4 regions of the Priestia sp. AB genome follow, and region 4 is predicted to be linked to each of the others. Evidence: riboswitches for the same ligand, from Rfam matches in the RefSeq annotation. Region 4 holds a riboswitch; each other region holds the start of a gene.
What was found. Region 4 has a riboswitch for cobalamin ahead of POF52_RS00080 (ribonucleoside-diphosphate reductase subunit alpha). Riboswitches for the same ligand answer to the same signal wherever they lie in the genome.
Positions count from the first base shown of each region.

Region 1: it holds a riboswitch for cobalamin, as region 4 does, so the genes downstream of both, POF52_RS21065 ((2Fe-2S) ferredoxin domain-containing protein) here and POF52_RS00080 (ribonucleoside-diphosphate reductase subunit alpha) in region 4, are expected to answer to the same signal.
Region 2: it holds a riboswitch for cobalamin, as region 4 does, so the genes downstream of both, POF52_RS12245 (ABC transporter substrate-binding protein) here and POF52_RS00080 (ribonucleoside-diphosphate reductase subunit alpha) in region 4, are expected to answer to the same signal.
Region 3: it holds a riboswitch for cobalamin, as region 4 does, so the genes downstream of both, metE (5-methyltetrahydropteroyltriglutamate--homocysteine S-methyltransferase) here and POF52_RS00080 (ribonucleoside-diphosphate reductase subunit alpha) in region 4, are expected to answer to the same signal.

Region 1 covers NZ_JAQMYN010000007.1:154,315-158,835, forward strand. The annotation lists gene POF52_RS21055 (sirohydrochlorin chelatase) at 1-493, opposite strand, end outside; gene cobJ (precorrin-3B C(17)-methyltransferase) at 512-2,134, opposite strand; gene POF52_RS21065 ((2Fe-2S) ferredoxin domain-containing protein) at 2,148-2,528, opposite strand; cobalamin riboswitch at 2,631-2,810, opposite strand; cobalamin riboswitch at 2,929-3,107, opposite strand; gene POF52_RS21070 (hypothetical protein) at 3,254-3,412, opposite strand; gene POF52_RS21075 (M42 family metallopeptidase) at 3,671-4,521, opposite strand, start outside.
Region 2 covers NZ_JAQMYN010000003.1:505,300-509,820, forward strand. The annotation lists gene POF52_RS12245 (ABC transporter substrate-binding protein) at 82-1,041, opposite strand; cobalamin riboswitch at 1,300-1,432, opposite strand; gene POF52_RS12250 (thioredoxin family protein) at 1,524-1,838, opposite strand; gene POF52_RS12255 (YpjP family protein) at 2,027-2,629, opposite strand; gene POF52_RS12260 (class I SAM-dependent methyltransferase) at 3,013-3,789, opposite strand; gene POF52_RS12265 (BrxA/BrxB family bacilliredoxin) at 3,924-4,361, opposite strand.
Region 3 covers NZ_JAQMYN010000004.1:455,759-460,279, reverse strand. The annotation lists gene araA (L-arabinose isomerase) at 1-235, shown strand, start outside; gene POF52_RS15660 (sugar porter family MFS transporter) at 383-1,762, shown strand; gene POF52_RS15655 (hypothetical protein) at 1,907-2,041, shown strand; gene POF52_RS15650 (hypothetical protein) at 2,348-2,599, shown strand; SAM riboswitch class I at 2,680-2,790, shown strand; cobalamin riboswitch at 2,870-3,058, shown strand; gene metE (5-methyltetrahydropteroyltriglutamate--homocysteine S-methyltransferase) at 3,208-4,521, shown strand, end outside.
Region 4 covers NZ_JAQMYN010000001.1:16,019-20,539, forward strand. The annotation lists gene POF52_RS00070 (o-succinylbenzoate--CoA ligase) at 1-815, shown strand, start outside; gene menC (o-succinylbenzoate synthase) at 819-1,922, shown strand; cobalamin riboswitch at 2,202-2,387, shown strand; gene POF52_RS00080 (ribonucleoside-diphosphate reductase subunit alpha) at 2,521-4,521, shown strand, end outside.

The DNA.
Region 1 (4,521 bases), on a different contig from region 4:
CGATTTTATAGTTTGTTTTTTCCCAAAGAAGACGCGTAATTTTATATAAATCACTGTTTGCATCAGGATCACTTCCTCCTCGCCCTAAGACGATAACAGCCGTGTCTTCAGCTGGAGTTTCTAAATTCTCTCCTGATTCTTGTAATCTCGTTTTTAAAATTTCAAGGGCTTCTTCATGAACGCCAATGGGACGTCCGTATACGAAGTTTACGTGTGGATATTTTTCCTTAGCTTCATCTATAGCCGCCGGAATATGTATTTTAGAGTGGCCAGCAGGCAAGAGCATAATTGGAATTACAACTACATCTTTTGCTCCTTTTGCCACACATGTATCAATGCCTTGACTTACATTTGGGCGTTCAAATTCTAGAAAACACGTTTCTACTAAAATAGATGCGTCCCAATCATGCTTCATATTCGAAATAAATTCGCGAATTTGATCGTTCCCTTCAGGATCTCTGCTTCCATGACCGACAAATAAAACTGATTTCATATAATGCCCTCCTATTTTTTAATCTCCACACGGAGCTGGTTCTACTTTTATTTTTGGTGTTATATCTTGATAGTCGAACCCATAAACATTCTTCACACGCTTAAAGAATTTATGAAATCGCTCATTAGGATGACCTTTTTCTTTATATTCATGGACAATGTTCTCGACTATTTCAACAATGTCATCAGGTGCTATGCCTTCCGCCACAATTTGACCTGAATGCGCATTGCGTCCCACCGTTTTAGCTCCTAAAAATAAATCAAACGCACCTTTTCTATAGACAATGCCGATATCTTCTTGAACTGCGCCATAGCAGGCCATACCGCATCCATTAATACCAAGCTTCAGCTCTTTTGGCATGTCCATTCCCCCGAGGCGTTTTTGTAATTCTTCCGTATGTGGAATAGCATCGCTTTTTTCTCCGTCACAAAAATCACACGCTTTGATTGTGAACACATCTCCGACCGGAGATAGTAAAAAGGAAGCTGCTTGGAGCTTTTTAATAATCACATCTGGCTGAGTCGTTGGGATTTGCAGTTTGATTTGATGGTCAGGTGTATACTCCATCGTACCTTTTTCACCAACAACTTCTGCTAGTGTTGTCATTTGAACAGGCGTGAATTTCTTATTTGCAAGTCCTGGACTAACCGCCACTTCGAAAATAGACTGTATTGGCTGATGTACGACCGCAGAAGTAGGTTCACCTAAAATTGCTTGAAGCGCTTCTTCTGCAAGAGCTCGTGAAGTTGCTGTTTCTTCTGGTATGGTCTGAACTGCTTCAATAGCTGAAGCTGTTTGCTTTACAGTCTCTTCTTGATCGAGAGCCCACGGTTCCGCTTCTTTTCGAAGTCGCTGATGCGGTCTTAGCGGCTGCTCCGTTTGGTTAAGGGTATATTTCCGCTGATATCCGCGCGGTGTAATCATTAAATCGTCGTAAAAAAACGTAGATGAATTCCCGACAACAACGGTAGTCAGCATGCCAATTTCATGATTTAACATGTCTTTTAAGTTGGTCATTACGACTTCTTCACGGTCACGATAAGCGCTTTTCACAAGACCAACAGGCGTATCAGGAGAACGGTACTTTAATAGAATCCTCTGTGCTTCAACAATTTGTCTTGTTCGTCTTCCGCTTTTTGGATTGTAAAAAGCCACTACAAAATCTGCTTGTGCAGCTGCTTCGATTCTTTTTTCGATTAGTTCCCAAGGCGTAAGGTGGTCACTTAAACTAATTGTACAAGCATCATGCATCACGGGCGCTCCAAGGAGGGATGCGCATGAATTAATAGCCGAAATGCCAGGAATTACTTCCAGCTCTACGCCCGTTTCTTTTTTCCAGCCTTTTTCAATCAACACTTCATACACAAGGCCTGCCATTCCATATACTCCTGCATCTCCGCTTGAAATGACAGCCACGGTTTTTCCTGCTTCAGCTTGCTTTACAGCTTCTTGTGCACGGCTTACTTCTTCGGTCATTCCCGTACTAATAATTTGCTGATTCGTTAACAGTCCTTGAATTAATTCCACATAGGTTTTGTAACCGATGATCATATCACTTTCTTGAATGGCTTCTCTTGCTCGCTGTGTAATATGTTCAAAGCTTCCCGGCCCAAATCCGATAACTAACAGTTTACCTTTCATGCTAGCTCCTCCTTTATGCGTTACTTTTTACTTTATCAATTCCTTCTATGGAGTCACTGTTTTCCGGAGAAACGAAACCATTTTGATCATATTCATAAATAAGCGATTCCTTTATACTGCAGCCTCCTGCTAAATGTTCTTCGACAATCCGGTGAGCCACGGTTTCAGTGACCTGCTTGTACCAGTCTCCTGAAGGATACACAATAGCTACAGGAGCATCTTTGCATCGTCCGTTACAGCGTGTACGCGTTGTATGCACCGTTTCATCCAAATCCAGTTCCGTCACTTTATTTCGAATAGCTTGGGTGGCTTCTTCTCCACCTTTTCTCATACAGCTGCTTCCATTACAAATCAATACGTGATGTTTTGTTCCATTTAAGTTCCACGTCGTCACACTCATTCGCTCCTTTACTAAAAAAAGCGCCTCTATCAATGATAGAGGCGCAGAAAAATTCAAACTAAGTTTTTGCACTTCCACCTATATCCCGTAGGGTAAGCTTCGCATTAAAAAAAGGCTGGTTTCCTGACTTCGATTCATCACTTGACTGCGCCTTCCCGAATACAGTGGCATATGCAATCAGCTCATCTTCACAGTGGCGGGTACCGCGCTGGCTTCACACCAGACTTCCCATTTAACGCAATGTAAACATTGCGCACCTTTTTTGCACGATATGTAGTTTTACGACATGAGAAAAACCCGCTTCGCTAATATGCGAGCGGGTAAAACGTCAGAATAAGAGTGTACACGAATGCCACTTTAAGCCAACGTTTCCCTTCCCGCTCCCCGGAGAAATAGAAACTTCACAATAAAGACAGGTCTCCTGACTTGTGTATCATTCTACTTGAGAACCTTCCCGTGATTTTTCCACAGTGGTTATACTCGTTCGTCCACACTTACAGTTGCGGGGGCAGTACTGGTCTTTCACCAGTTTCCCTATTAAGCCTTCTTGGCATCTTTACTGTTGCTGTTTGATATATATGAACCTTTTAAACTATCAGAATAATAGAAGTAACTACCATATCATAGCGTACATTTTTTTTTATTTCAACTCTATTCTTTTCGAAAGATACAAGCATCTATAAAAAAACAAGAGCATAAAGCCAGCTCTTGTTTTTTCATTATATAGCAACTAATGTTAAATGAGGATCGTTATAATACACGACTTCTGAAAGAACTTTACAGCCATTTGTTTTGGCAAAAGCTTCTCTCGCCTGCTTTTCAGTATCAAATTCAAACATTTTCATTTCTTTTCCAGCATATACCGTCAGTACCCACATGAAAAGATTCGCCTCCGATTATTGTAGTGATCGCTATATCCACATTATGACGAAACCATTTCCTTTTGAAAACCCATTCTACAAAACTTGTCACAAGAAACTTTTAAAAATTTAAAAACATTTTAACTTCTGTAAATGAACAAAATGTACAAAAGGTTTAAGCAGTATTGTACTTTTTTAAGAAAGGAAAGTACAGACATCACAATCCCTTTCTGCTCTTTCCTTTGCATAAAAATACACTAATTAAATATTCCTTTCTTAAAGCAGAACCATGTTCGACTGCACATAGTAATAGAGAAGCTTATACGTATGGTTTAATGAATCTTGATGCGTTCTCTCAAACGCATGAGAAGAATCAATTCCTGGACCAATTAAGCCGTGTACGATATCGTGTCCGGCACGAATCGCAGCAGAAGCATCTGATCCGTAAAACGGATAAATATCTAATTTGTACTGAATATCATACTGCTTAGCTAGCTCCACCAAATGCTTTCTCAAACCGTAATGATATGGGCCGCTTGAATCTTTTACACAAATAGACACGGTGTATTCATCGGTAGATTGTCCATCTCCCATAGCACCCATATCAACCGCTAAGTATTCTACTGTTTGAGGCGTAATGTTCGAATTTCCTCCGTATCCAATTTCTTCGTTATTTGAAATGAGAAAATGCGTAGTGTATGGCAGTTCGATCTGTTCTTCTTGAACTGTTTTCATGAGCTGAAGCAATAAAGCTACGCTTGCTTTATCATCGAGATGACGAGATTTAATAAAACCGCTTTTTGTTATTTCTACACGAGGATCAAACGAAACAAAGTCGCCGACTTCAATTCCAAGGCTGCGAACATCTTCTGCGCTATGTACTTTTTCATCCAATCGAATTTCTATATTTTCTTGATTTCGCTCAGCTTTCCCTGCATCTTTATACACATGAACAGATGTTTGATGCATAAGGATGGTTCCTGTAAATACTTCTCCTGATGAAGTTTCAATTTCACAATATTCTCCTTCAATAGAATTGTAGCGAAACCCTCCAATCAAGTCGATTTTCAGACGTCCACTCGATTTGATTTCTTTTACCATAGCACCTAATGTATCGACATGAGCCG
Region 2 (4,521 bases), on a different contig from region 4:
AGCGCAGGCCGTTCTTCAATTTTAAGATGTGAAAAGGGACCAATCCCCTTTTCAATTCGAACTGGAATATGGTCCCTCTTCTTATTTATTGTACACCTCAGGGTATACTGCTTTTGCTAAGTCCTCTAAGCCATCTACAATACGAGGTCCTAAGCGGTTGATTTTGTTTTGATCAACCTTCTCGATGTTACCCTCTTTTACAGCAGTCATGCTGCTCCAAGCGGGACGCTTCATAATCTCATTTTTATCTGCATCATACGTTGCGATAATAACGTCAGGGTTTAACTTAACAACTTGCTCTTCAGAAAACTTAACCCAACCCTTTTCACTAGCCGCTACGTTATCAGCACCGATCATAGTAAGCATTTCGTTCATGAACGTACCTTTTCCTGTTGTATAAATCTCAGGAGCTCCTGATACCTCTATCCATACTTTTTTACGATCTTCTTTTGAAATCGTTTTTGCTTTTTTCTCAATTGAAGCTACTTTTTCTTTCATGTCTTTAATTGTTTGATTAGCTTCTTTTGTTTTACCTGTTAATTTACCGATTTGCGTAATAGAATCATAAACCGTATCAAACGTTGTTGAATCTTTTACAACAAATACCGGAATACCCGCACTTTCAATTTGTTTAAATACTTCATCCGAAACGCCCATACTTGAAGCGTGTGCCAGCACTAAATCAGGATTTAAAGCAATAACTTTTTCCGCATTAACGTTCATATCTCCTACCTGCGCTTTTTTCTTTACGCTTTTAGGATAATCATCGTTGCTTGTAACACCGACTAATTCTTTTTCAAGGCCAAGGGCATATACAATTTCCGTATTACTTGGCATTAAGGAAACAATTTTCTTAGGCTGTTTTTTCAACGTAATTTCTTTATCACGCGCGTCTTTTACCTTCACTGGAAATGCAGCTTGTGACGTTTGTGCCGTATCTTGCTTCGTTTTTTTATCACTGTTGCTTTGGCTGCCTGCACCGCATGCAGCAAGTACGATGACTAACAGTGCAATAATGGAATACGAAAGCCATTTTTTCATCTAAATACTCCCCCTATATATTGTTCATTGTGAATACGAAACCTCCACGTTAAAGAAAAAGCAAATGATCATGCAAAAAGCAGCGCTATCCCGTTTTTCCGCTTTGACTATGTATACTGCTCGCCGGCAGCTTCAAAATAAAAAAGCTTTACTTTCAATTGAAAGCAAAGCAGGTAACGTCAAGATAAGCAGGAAAAGAATCCGTTCACTATACTTGATATGTATGTTCATTACCCTGCTTCACCCTTCCTCGAAGGTTTCACAGCTAACAATAAGGCAGGTCTCCTGACTTACGCACAAAGCGCTTACAGTGGCGGGACCGCGCTGGTTTTTCACCAGACTTCCCTTTTCACTCAATCTTTAAATTGAGACCTTATTGCTTTACGATTATTCACTTGTCCTAGTATACCCCACTCATGGAAAAATGGAAATAGCCATTCTCACAAAAAAAAGCTGCGAGAATGCTCTCGCAGCTTAAGGGATTAAAGAGTTGCTAAAAATTCACGGACCGCTTCAGGCGTTTTAGCATTTGCACTGTGCAAGTGTGCAATTTTTTCACCGTTTTTATATACAAGAAGAGAAGGAATACCCATTACATTGTTTTCAGCAGAAAGTTCTTCAAACTCATCCTTGTCAATTTTAAACCATGCTTTATCTGTATTTTCATCAACGATTTCATCAATGAACATATCCAAACGTTTGCAATCAGGACACCACGTTGTCGTAAAAATCCCAACGCTTAGTGTTTCGTTCTTAATTTGTTCGCGAAATTGTTTTTCTTCCGTAAATTGTTTCATTGTGTTACCTCCAGCATCTATTCGTTCCTTCTCACTATTCTATGGTAAGAAGTCTGACTTCATTATAAACGATTTTTTTATCGTTGTGCTAATGTTTCAGCTTATTTAGACCCTAACGGTTTTAGACGTAAAAAAATGCTAGCTTAAAAAAGCTAACATTTCGAAATCGCAGAATGTTGTGTCTATTATCAACTAAACCATTTAGGCGGCATGTTTCGGTTCCAATAAATTTTCCCTAAATCATAATGCTTCTGAAAATTATCTGCAGCCGCATGATAGTGAAAATTAAACCAGTATCCATCTTTTGGAGGATTTTCACGCCGTACATGAAATCGTATTAAGTCCTGACCGGTTTCCCGGTCATATACATGGAAAATCTTTTCACCGTAGCCAGCAGCAGGATGCTCGCTTATCTCGAGATTCTGAATTGACTGTTCACGTTCAGTGCCAATGTCGGTCAGCACTTCTTCAATTTTAGGTAACACTGCTTGACGAAATTCATCTTCAATGACAGGTCCAATTTTTGTTCCGAATTTTTCCACTGACTGTTTTTCAGCTGATTCCATTGCATACGTAACAAATGATGAAACGTCTTCATATTTTGGTTCTTCATATGGCAAATGAATATCTTCTATAACAGCTGTGACAGGAGTTGTTTCTCTTACATACCCTGCTTTATGTTGCTTGTCCGCTTTTGCATCATCAACGTATAAATATTCTGGTGGAGTGACAAGCCCAAATGTAAATACTGTAATAAATACAACTAGCATTCTTTTTATCCATCTAGGCATTCGTATCTTTCCTTTCTCATCTTTTCCCATATGGTCTTTTCATATCGTAAAATTCATTGTCATAACTCACTAGGTATTGTAACATACTTATTAATTTTTTACCTATATTTGCTTATTCATTTATGCTGCCTACGGGCATTCGAAGACTTTTTAGTTAGCACCTTCCTTCTTCTGTTTGAGGTTGTCACACCGAGCGGAAACCTATACAAGATATTCCTTTTTTGCTGGATGCTTAAACACAAAAGTATTTTTATGTTCAAAAATATATCATACTTTTATGAACTTTAGATGAAATTCATAAAAAAAACTTCCAAAACTTTTTAATTCCTAAAAGGTTTTGGAAGTCTTTTCAATGATCAGGATTCATTTTACTTTTTTGTTTATTATTGTATATCAATTGTCCCGTAATGAAATTTTGATGTTTTTCGTTTTTGTACGATAAATCCATGTTCTTCAAAACGGCTGCTTTTCCAATGATCTTTTAGCACGATCTTTTGTTTGGCTACTCTTTTTGCTTCTTGTATAGCCATGGGCGTCAGCGTGGTATACAGTGCTATTGCTTTAATACCGTTAATTCCATTCGATTCCTCAATTTGCTCTTGAAACATAGGATCAAAGTAGACAACATCAAAAGAATTATCTTCACAACACGCCAAAAACGATTCGAAATTTTGATGAACCACGTTTATACGCTTCATTGCATCGTTCAACTCTTGTACGTCACTTTCCCAATTTAAAAGTCCTTGTTTGACTAAATAAGCTACATAGCGGTTGCCTTCTAGTCCGACAACTTTCCCGTTTTTCCCTACCGCTGCGCTCGCCATCATACTATCCGATGCAAGACCAAGTGTACAGTCAAGCACGCTCATTCCTTTTTCCAAACTAGCAGCTTCAATAAACGGATCACGTTCTCCTCGCAGCCATCTCTTCACTCTAAACATAGCGGAATTTGGATGAAAAAAAATAGGTTCCTCTTCATTTTGGACATGCAATTCTACTCTATTCTTACCGACAACCAGCACGTCTGCAGCTTGAAGATTCTGAAGATCTGCAACGGATTTCTTCTCTCTTGTTACAAAAGGTATACTTAAATCAGCAGCTACTTGTTTGGCTTTTACAATCATCTGTTCATTTGTTCGACCAGCAGTCGTAACAATCACTTTCATAACTCCCCCTACACTGTTTGGCTATTTACATAAAGAAAAAGGATGCCGATAGACATCCTTTTTCTTATAAAGTATATGCGATTTTTCTCTAAAAATCTATATACTAGATGTGACAAAAGCAGGACATTTTATGAACAGTGCTGCTTAAAACCATTTAAAATGTTTTCAAAAATAACTTCTAACGGCTGACCTTCAATTTCGTGTCGAGGAATAAAATGAACGACTTCTTTTCCTTTTAAAAGCGCCATAGACGGTGATGAAGGCTCAATGTCCCCAAAATATTCACGCATTTTAGCTGTTGCTTCCTTATCTTGACCGGCAAAAACTGTTACCACTTGATTTGGTTTTTGCTCAGACTGTAAATACGCTTGTGTCGCTGCAGGACGTGCTAAACCAGCAGCACACCCACAAACTGAATTAACGACAACAAAAGTTGTTCCTTCAACATTTTCCATAAAATCAACTACTGCTTCTTCTGTTGTTAATTCTTCATAACCAGCTTGAGTTAATTCTTGACGCATTGGTTTAACTAACTGACGCATATATTCTTCATATGCCATTGACATATTAACATTCCTCCTAACAATCATTCACGCTAAAAGCATACTATAAAAACCAGGAAAAATCTAGCTACTCACTCTTCAAATCCTCATCGTTGTCCCGTTCTCCTTTTTCATTTGACAAAAAAAGATCAAAACCGGGTCATATCATCTAAGTTTTTTCCAT
Region 3 (4,521 bases), on a different contig from region 4:
TACGCATTACAAGCTGTTAATTAACGAAGTATCGGCATTTGAGCCGGAAGTTCCTGCTCCAAATCTTCCGGTAGCGCGCGTGCTTTGGAACATTAAGCCGAACTTCCAAGAAGGCGTTAAAGCGTGGATTGAAAACGGAGGAGGCCATCATACGGTTCTTTCATTAAATTTAACGACGGATCAAATCGTGAGCTATGCAAAGCTTGTTGATCTAGAGTACGTCATTATTAAGTAAGCATTCACATTTCCGAGGGAGCGCTGCTTCCTCGGAAATGAAAATATAGCGTTAGTAAAAGAACGCCGTTTTTAGAGATAAATGAAAGCGTTTTAAATTTGTGTGATAGGAAGCAAAACTACGACAATAAAAAGGGGATCTATAATCATGAGTAAAGTATCAAGTAAGTTTATCTTCTTCTTCGGCTCATTTGCCGGTATTTTATTCGGTTATGATATTGGGATTATTGCTGGTGCAGAAGGTCATATCCGTGAAGCGTTTCATTTAAGTCCGCTCTGGCTGGGAATTGTAGTTTCGTCGCTAATGGGCGGAGCAATTATCGGTTCCATTTTAAGCGGATTATTAGGGGATAAGTTTGGGCGAAGAAAATTAATTTTAATTTCGTCTATCATCTTTCTTTTAGGATCTATCGGTTCAGCGATTGCACCGGAGGAAATTACGTTAACGATTGCGCGCGTCTTTTTAGGTACAGCAGTAGGAACGGCTTCTTCTTTAGTTCCTGCTTATATGTCAGAAATCGCACCTGCTCATATTCGCGGGAAGCTTTCAGGTTTAAATCAGCTAATGATTGTAATTGGATTATTATTAAGCTATATCGTAGCCTTTATTTTTGAGCCGGTTCCAAACAGCTGGCGATTAATGCTTGGCAGCGCCGGTATTTTTGCAATCGTCTTATGCATCGGTATGATTAAGCTTCCAGAGTCGCCTCGCTACTTAATTAAAAACGGAATGGCAGATAAAGCGCGTGAAGTACTGCGCACGCTTCGTCCCTCAGCAGCGGAAGTCGAAGCTGAAGTGTCTGAAATTGAAAGCGTAGCTGTGCATGAACAATCAGGCATTAAACAGCTGTTTCAGAAAAAGTTTCGTCTAGCTTTAATTATCGGTGTCGGAATGGCAACTTTTCAGCAGATTCAAGGCTCAAACTCAATTGTTTATTATGCAACAAGCATTGCTCGTCAAGTTGGTTTAGCCCCGCAGGTAGCTGCTGGTTTTACGGTCATCGTTGGGGTAATCTTTGTGGTGACAACCCTTATTTTTCTGCAGTTTGTTGATAAATTCAACCGCCGTACCATTCTTACAATTGGCGGCGCGGGTATGGCTCTTTCATTTTTCACACCGGCTATTCTAGGAGCATTAGGCGTTAATGAAGTCGTCGTGAACTGGGTTACGTTAATTGCGCTTTGCTGCTTTATCCTTTGCTATGCGTTTTCTTGGGCGCCGCTTACGTGGATCATTGTAGGAGAAATTTTCCCGCTTTCTGTACGTGGAATCGGTGCTGGGATTTCATCTGCCTTTAACTGGACAGGATCGCTGGCAGTAGGGCTTGTGTTCCCTATTTTAGCTGATCAATTTAGCTTAGGCGTTATCTTTTCAACGTTCGGAATCATTTGTGTTCTCGGATTATTCTTCATACGTTTTGTAGTTGTTGAAACAAAAGGGCGTAGCCTAGAACAAATTGAAACGGACATGGCAGCTCGGTCTGCAAGGAAGTCTTTAAATCGAGTTGAGCGTAATAAATACGTCTAATTGTTTTAAATGCTTTAAATATAAGAGGCTGCGATAAAAGTATGTTAGCCGAAGTGAAAAACGAACCACTGATCAAACACTTTGATTAGTGGTTCGTTTTTTTATGGTGAACGCAGGTTTCAGCTGTTTTGTTGCTTCTAGCAGTTGATTGGAGAGCAAGGCGAAGACTCCTGCGGGACAAGCGGAACAGATGAGACCCCGCAGGCGCACAAGCGACGAGGAGGCTCATCGGCCGCCCGCGGAAAGCGAAGCCTTGCACGAAAATCAACTGCGGGGTAACAAGCGGTTCAGCTCATGTATCCCATTTGCCTTTAGATTGAATTCATTTCGTTATGTCTCAACCTCTTTTGGAAAAATGTGCATAACTCTTAACGAAACCTTGTAGCAGAAGGCGCAGTCAAACGTTATAATAGATAATAAATGATGATATATTCTCTATATTTGTCATATATTTGTATTACATATGTAATTAAAGAAAAACATTCACTTGATATACTGTTTAATGACTTAACTTTATCTTAAAATTTACAGTGAACTGCCTGTTTATAGAGGCTTAGAACATACACAGCAAATGGAGGAGCAATCATGGCAAACGAAAAGATGCAAGAAGGACTTAATCGTTTTATCAAGGAAGATTTAAATGACCTTTTAGGTAGACTGTTCCCCTTAATGGACCGGGAGTGTGCCGAAGAAAAAAGAAAGCTTATTGAAACAGCAGTAGAGTACATTTATTCGTCAGGATATCACCAAGGAGCAAAAGATTTAATCGAAACACATCGAAAAGACGATTATAAATTGTTAAGGCAAAAATTAGCGTCAACGCCTCCTAAAAACTAATTTTTTTGAAATTTCTTTTGACAACATAAATGTAAGGTGTTAAGATGACTCTACATTCAAAATATTATAAACAATTAAAACTCTTATTGAGAGAGGCGGAGGGACTGGCCCTGTGAAGCCCGGCAACCATTTAACATTCTTGTTAAAAAGGTGCTACATCCTGCAAAGCGTACAGCTTTGAAAAATAAGAGAGGATTTCATAGATACTATGCCTCTCTATTCGTGATAGAGAGGCTTTTTATTTTATGTGAATATGTTTTGAATGAACAATTTTATAAAAATGCATCAGGTGCTGTGGAACGAATGTACGCAGCTTAAAAGGGAAGACCGGTGAAAAGCCGGCGCGGTCCCGCCACTGTAATGGGGAGCAACTTATTAACCACTGTTTCATGTTGAAATGGGAAGGGATAAGAAGCGATGAACCTAAGTCAGGAGACCTGCCTGTTGTATGCACTTAAGCTCTACGGGATATAGAGAGGAGTGAGGAATACGTGTTGAGAAAAACAGGCTATCTCAACTTTAGTTAAGTATGCGTATCATCTCTCTTTTCATTTCGAAAAGAGAGATTTTTTAGTTTATCGATAAAAAATATACAGGGAGTGGAAAAAATGAGCAGTGTAAAAAGTTCAAACTTAGGTTATCCAAGAATTGGTGAAAAACGAGAATGGAAAAAAGCGCTTGAGCAGTTTTGGGCAGGAAAACTAGAGAAAGATATCTTTCTGCAGGAAATTGAGGCTCTTCGTCTAGGGCATCTGAAAAAACAGCGTGATGCAGGAATTGAATTGATTCCAGTCGGTGATTTTAGCTTATACGATCACGTGTTAGATACAGCCGCTATGTTTGGTTTGGTGCCAAAGCGCTTTGATTATGACGGAGGACCGGTATCGCTTGAAACGTATTTTGACATCGCCCGAGGAACAAAAGGTGCGGTAGCTTCTACGATGACAAAATGGTTTAACACAAATTATCACTACATCGTACCCGAGCTTGAGGAATGTACGCCGGCACTTGTAGAAAATCGCCCGCTTCAATTTTACAAAGAAGCAAAGCAGAAGCTGAATATTGAAGGCAAGCCCGTTATTTTAGGTCCAGTAACATTTGTAAAGCTGTCAAAAGGATATAAAAAAAGTGAGTTTGAAAAAGTAGTTGAACAATTTGTTCCGCTTTATGCAACTATCTTAGCGGAGCTGCAGGCAGAAGGAGTAGAGTGGGTACAAATAGATGAGCCAATTTTAGCTACAACGCTATCAAAAGAAGACCTGGCGCTGTACAAAGAAGTCTATCAAACTTTGAAGGAAGCGGCACCGAATGTAAAAGTCATTTTGCAAACGTATTTTGACAGCGTTGATTACTATAAGGAAGTCGTGTCTCTTCCTGTTGAAGGAATCGGTTTAGACTTTGTGCATGACCGAGGAGAAAATCTCACTGCGCTTAATAAATATGGTTTTCCGACTGATAAAGTGCTGGCAGCAGGAGTGATTGACGGACGAAACATTTGGCGTGAAAGTTTGGATGAACAACTTTTAACGATCAGTGAAATTGAAGAAGCCGTATCAAAAGATCGTCTAATCCTGCAGCCTTCATCAAGTCTACTACATGTTCCTGTCACGGTGAAAAATGAAGAGACGATTGATCCAGTATTGAAAAATGCGCTCTCTTTTGCAGATGAAAAGCTACAGGAAATCACGCTGTTAACGAAAGCGGTACAGCAAGGAAAAGAAGCAATAGAAGAAGAAATAAGCGTAGGCAAACAGGCAATTCAAGCATTAAATGGATCATCTTTTCGAAATCATCAAGACGTGCAAAAAGAGCTGAAGCAGCTGCACAGCTATAAAGCAGAGCGCCAAGCGCCGTTTGACGTACGTCAGCGCGTTCAGCAAGAAGCGTTTCAGCTGCCGCTTCTTCCAACGACAACGATTGGA
Region 4 (4,521 bases):
AAGAACGGTTTGAAGCAAGAGCAGTAAATGAAGCAATTGAAAACAAAGAGGTAACGATTATGTCGGTTGTCACTTCCATGCTGTCCAACATGCTCGATGAGTTAGGAGAACGGAAATATCCGCATACGTTTCGATGCATGCTTTTAGGAGGAGGACCTGCACCGCTTACTATTTTAGAGGCTTGTGTGAATAAAGAAATTCCTGTTTATCAAACGTATGGAATGACAGAAACATCTTCACAGTTCGTTACGCTTTCACCTGAAGATAGTTTGCGAAAACTGGGATCAGCAGGTAAACCATTATTTCCATGTGCAATGAAAATTGTAGATGAAAAAGGAAATGAGACCAGCGAAGCAGGAGAAATCATTGTTAAAGGTCCAAATGTTACAAAAGGATATTTAAATAAACCTGAAGCTACTGAAAAAGCCCTTCAACAAGGCTGGTTCTATACAGGAGATATCGGGAAAGTGGATGAAGAAGGCTTTCTATATGTGTTAGACAGACGTTCAGACCTTATTATTTCAGGTGGAGAAAATGTATACCCAGCTGAAATTGAAAATGTTTTGTTGAAGCATCCCGCTGTTAAAGAGGCCGGTGTAACGGGAGTAGCTGATGAAAAATGGGGACAAGTGCCAGCTGCATGTATTGTTGTAAACGAAGACGTTTCAGATGAAGAATTATCTTTACACATTCAACAATTTTTAGCAAAGTACAAACTTCCAAAGTATTTCGTTCGAGTAGAGGAGCTGCCGCGAACAGCTTCTAATAAAATCATACGCCGGAAGCTATCATCGTTCATACAGAAAAGGAGCTAATCGATGATTATAAAAAAAGTACATCTTTATAAAATTGACATGAAGCTTCTTTCTCCTTTTTCAACAAGCTATGGTACAGTGCAGGATCGAGAATTGATTTTGCTTGAAGTAGAAGATGAACAAGGATTTACAGGGTGGGGAGAAGTCGTTGCTTTTTCATCTCCTTGGTATACGGAAGAAACGATTCAGACATGTTTTCATATGTTAGACGATTTTTTAATTCCCTCGCTTCTTCATCATCAGCTTCAAAAACCAGAGGATGTTCAAAAGTTATTCAAACCTCTAAAGCGAAATAACATGGCTAAAGCAGCTTTAGACTGTGCTGTATGGGATTTGTATGCAAAGCGGCAAAATAAGCCGTTATCTGAAGTAATTGGCGGAGTAAGGTCTGCTGTAGAAGCTGGAGTGGTAGTTGGCTTAAATGATATTTCCATAATGAAAGAACAAATAAAGACTTACATGAAAGATGGCTATAAGCGCTTTAAAGTGAAAATTAAGCCGGGTGCTGACTATGAGCTACTGAAACAAATTCGAGATGAATTTCCAAGCATTCCTCTTATGGCTGATGCCAATTCAGCCTATACTTTAAGCGATAGTGATTCATTGAAGAAACTAGATGAATTGAATTTAATGATGATCGAACAGCCGTTAAGTTCTGATGATATCCTTGATCATCGATTGTTACAAAAGCAAATGAAGACGCCAATTTGCTTAGATGAAAGTATTGTGAGCTATGAAGATGCACGTCATGCAGTTGAACAAAGAAGCTGTAAGATTATCAATGTGAAAATCGGTCGAGTTGGCGGAATATCCGTAGCAAAGCAAATTCATGATTTATGCGCCCAGCATGGTGTAAGACTTTGGGTTGGAGGAATGTTAGAAGCAGGGATTTCACGAGCTCATAACATCGCCCTTGCCACACTGCCTTCTTTCACGATACCAGGTGATATTTCTGCGTCGTCTCGCTATTGGGAAAAAGATATTATTAAGCCCGAAGTAGAGGTAGAAGCTGGAGTAATAAAGGTGAAGGGAAAACCGGGGATAGGATACGATATTGATAAAAAGTTTATCAAAACAATCACAGCATTTGAAAAAAAATATAAATAATTAAAAACCGTTTTTTGATGAAAAACGGTTTTTTTATTGAGGTTGTCAATGTTTAGTAGAAAAATAGGACAAATTTTTTTAAAAGAGCACATTGTTCCATCAAGCGTGTCAAAACATGTTATGATGGAATAGTTTGATGAAAAAAGTCGAAGAGTTTTATCGTAAAAAACAAAATTATTTTTGAAAATAGGTTGATAGTTTTCTAAGTTGTCCTATATAATGTGTTTATAACATAACACAATATGTTGTTTTGAAATCTATAATAAAATACTATATTTTGTGTTTTCCAGTGAAAAAGGTGTCTGATAAAAAGACTTAAAAGGGAATTTGGTGAAAATCCAAAGCTGTTCCCGCAACTGTGAATGCTGATGAAATAAGGAGATCCACTGTGAGTAAACATCATGGGAAGGCCTTAAAGTAAAAAGAAGCATAAGTCAGGAGACCTGCCTTTTTTATGTCGTTTTATCTTCTTCGGGAGGTGAGAGGGTAGAGCGAGGATTGAGAAAAGACTTAGTGTCTTCTTCTATCTTCGTTCTATTCGCTCACCGAGGTACGGTGAGCGATTTTTTATTTTGAAGTGAAGAGAGGAGCCATATTTATGGTGAATACATTAAAGCCTACAATTCTACATGAATTAACTGCATATATTGAACGTTTAAAAAAAGAATTTACGCAGCTTGATTTTTCTTTGTATGAGGAAAAGGTTATTCAAACTGTTACAGTAAAGGAAAATATGACGGACGAAAAGGTTGCAAACGTCCTAATTTTGGCAGCCTTAGAGCGTATTTCAATGGAAGAACCCGATTGGACGTACGTAGCGGCAGACGTCTACTTAAACGAACTATATCGAAAAGCAGCGGACAACCGAGGTTACGATAAAAAAGAGAAGTACGGTTCGTTTTATCAGCTTATTCAAGAATTAACAAAAATCGGCATTTATAATAAGCAGCTATTAAAAACATATACAGAAGAAGAAATTAATGAAATTGCTTCAGTCATTATTCCTGAACGTGATCGTTTATTTACATACATTGGATTGTTGACATTAGCAGATCGCTATTTAGCGACATCACATGATAAGCGCGTATACGAATTACCGCAAGAACGTTTTCTTATCATTGCTATGACGCTGATGTCTCAAGAAAAGAAAGAAAATCGAACAGCATTAGTAAAAGAAGCGTATTGGGCGCTTTCTAGTCTATATATGACGGTTGCCACACCAACACTTTCAAACGCAGGAAAGAGCTACGGACAGCTATCTAGCTGCTTTATTGATACGATTGATGACAGCTTACGCGGTATTTATGATAGCAATACAGATTTGGCCACGCTTAGTAAAAATGGAGGCGGAATTGGTGTCTACCTCGGTCATATTAGAAGCCGAGGAAGTGATATAAAAGGTTTTAAAGGCGTATCATCAGGAACAATTCCATGGATGAAACAGCTAAATAATACGGCTGTAAGTGTCGATCAGCTAGGTCAACGACAAGGAGCTATTGCCGTATATTTAGACGTATGGCACAAAGACATCTTTTCATTCTTAGACGCGCGTTTGAACAATGGTGACGAACGTCAGCGCACGCATGATTTATTCACTGGTGTATGTTTGCCAGATTTGTTTATGGAAAAAGTAGAGGCTCGTGAAGACTGGCACTTATTCGATCCTCACGAAGTTCGTACGCTGATGGGCTACTCGTTAGAAGATTTTTATGATGAAGAAGAAGGCAGCGGTTCGTTCCGCACTCGTTACGCTGAGTGTGTAAATAATGAACAGCTTTCAAGAGAAACAGTACCTGCTATTGAAATCTTCAAGCGCATTATGCTTTCCCAGCTTGAAACCGGAACGCCTTATATGTTTTATCGTGATACGGTTAACCGAGCTAATCAAAACCGCCACGAGGGCATGATCTACTGCAGCAACTTATGTACAGAAATTACGCAAAACCAAAGTACAACGGTCGTAACAGAGGAAATTACGGAAGACGGAAAAATTATTATTACAAAGAATCCGGGCGATTTTGTTGTATGTAATCTTTCTTCTATCAACTTAGCGAGAGCCGTAACTGAGGATGTGCTTGAACGTTTAATTCCAATTCAAGTACGCATGCTTGATAACGTTATTGAGTTAAATGATTTGCCAGTACTTCAAGCAAAACTAACAAACCAAAAGTACCGCGCAGTAGGACTTGGCACATTTGGTTGGAACCATTTGCTTGCCTTAAAGAAAATAGCATGGGAAACAGATGAAGCGGTAGCATATTGCGATGAATTGTACGAGCAAATTGCTTACTTAACCGTACAGGCAAGCATGAACTTAGCTAAAGAAAAAGGTGCATATCCATTATTTAAAGGCTCAGATTTTGAGTCAGGCGCTTATTTTGAAACACGTAAATACACAAGCGAAGCGTGGAGTGAACTGCGTAACGAAGTTCAAAGCAATGGGATAAGAAATGGCTACTTAATGGCTGTAGCACCTAATTCATCAACATCTATTATCGCGGGTTCTACTGCAAGTATTGATCCGATTTTCCGTAAGTTTTATTCAGAGGAAAAGAAAAACTATAAAATCCCAGTGACGGCACCAGATTTATCGCCAGCA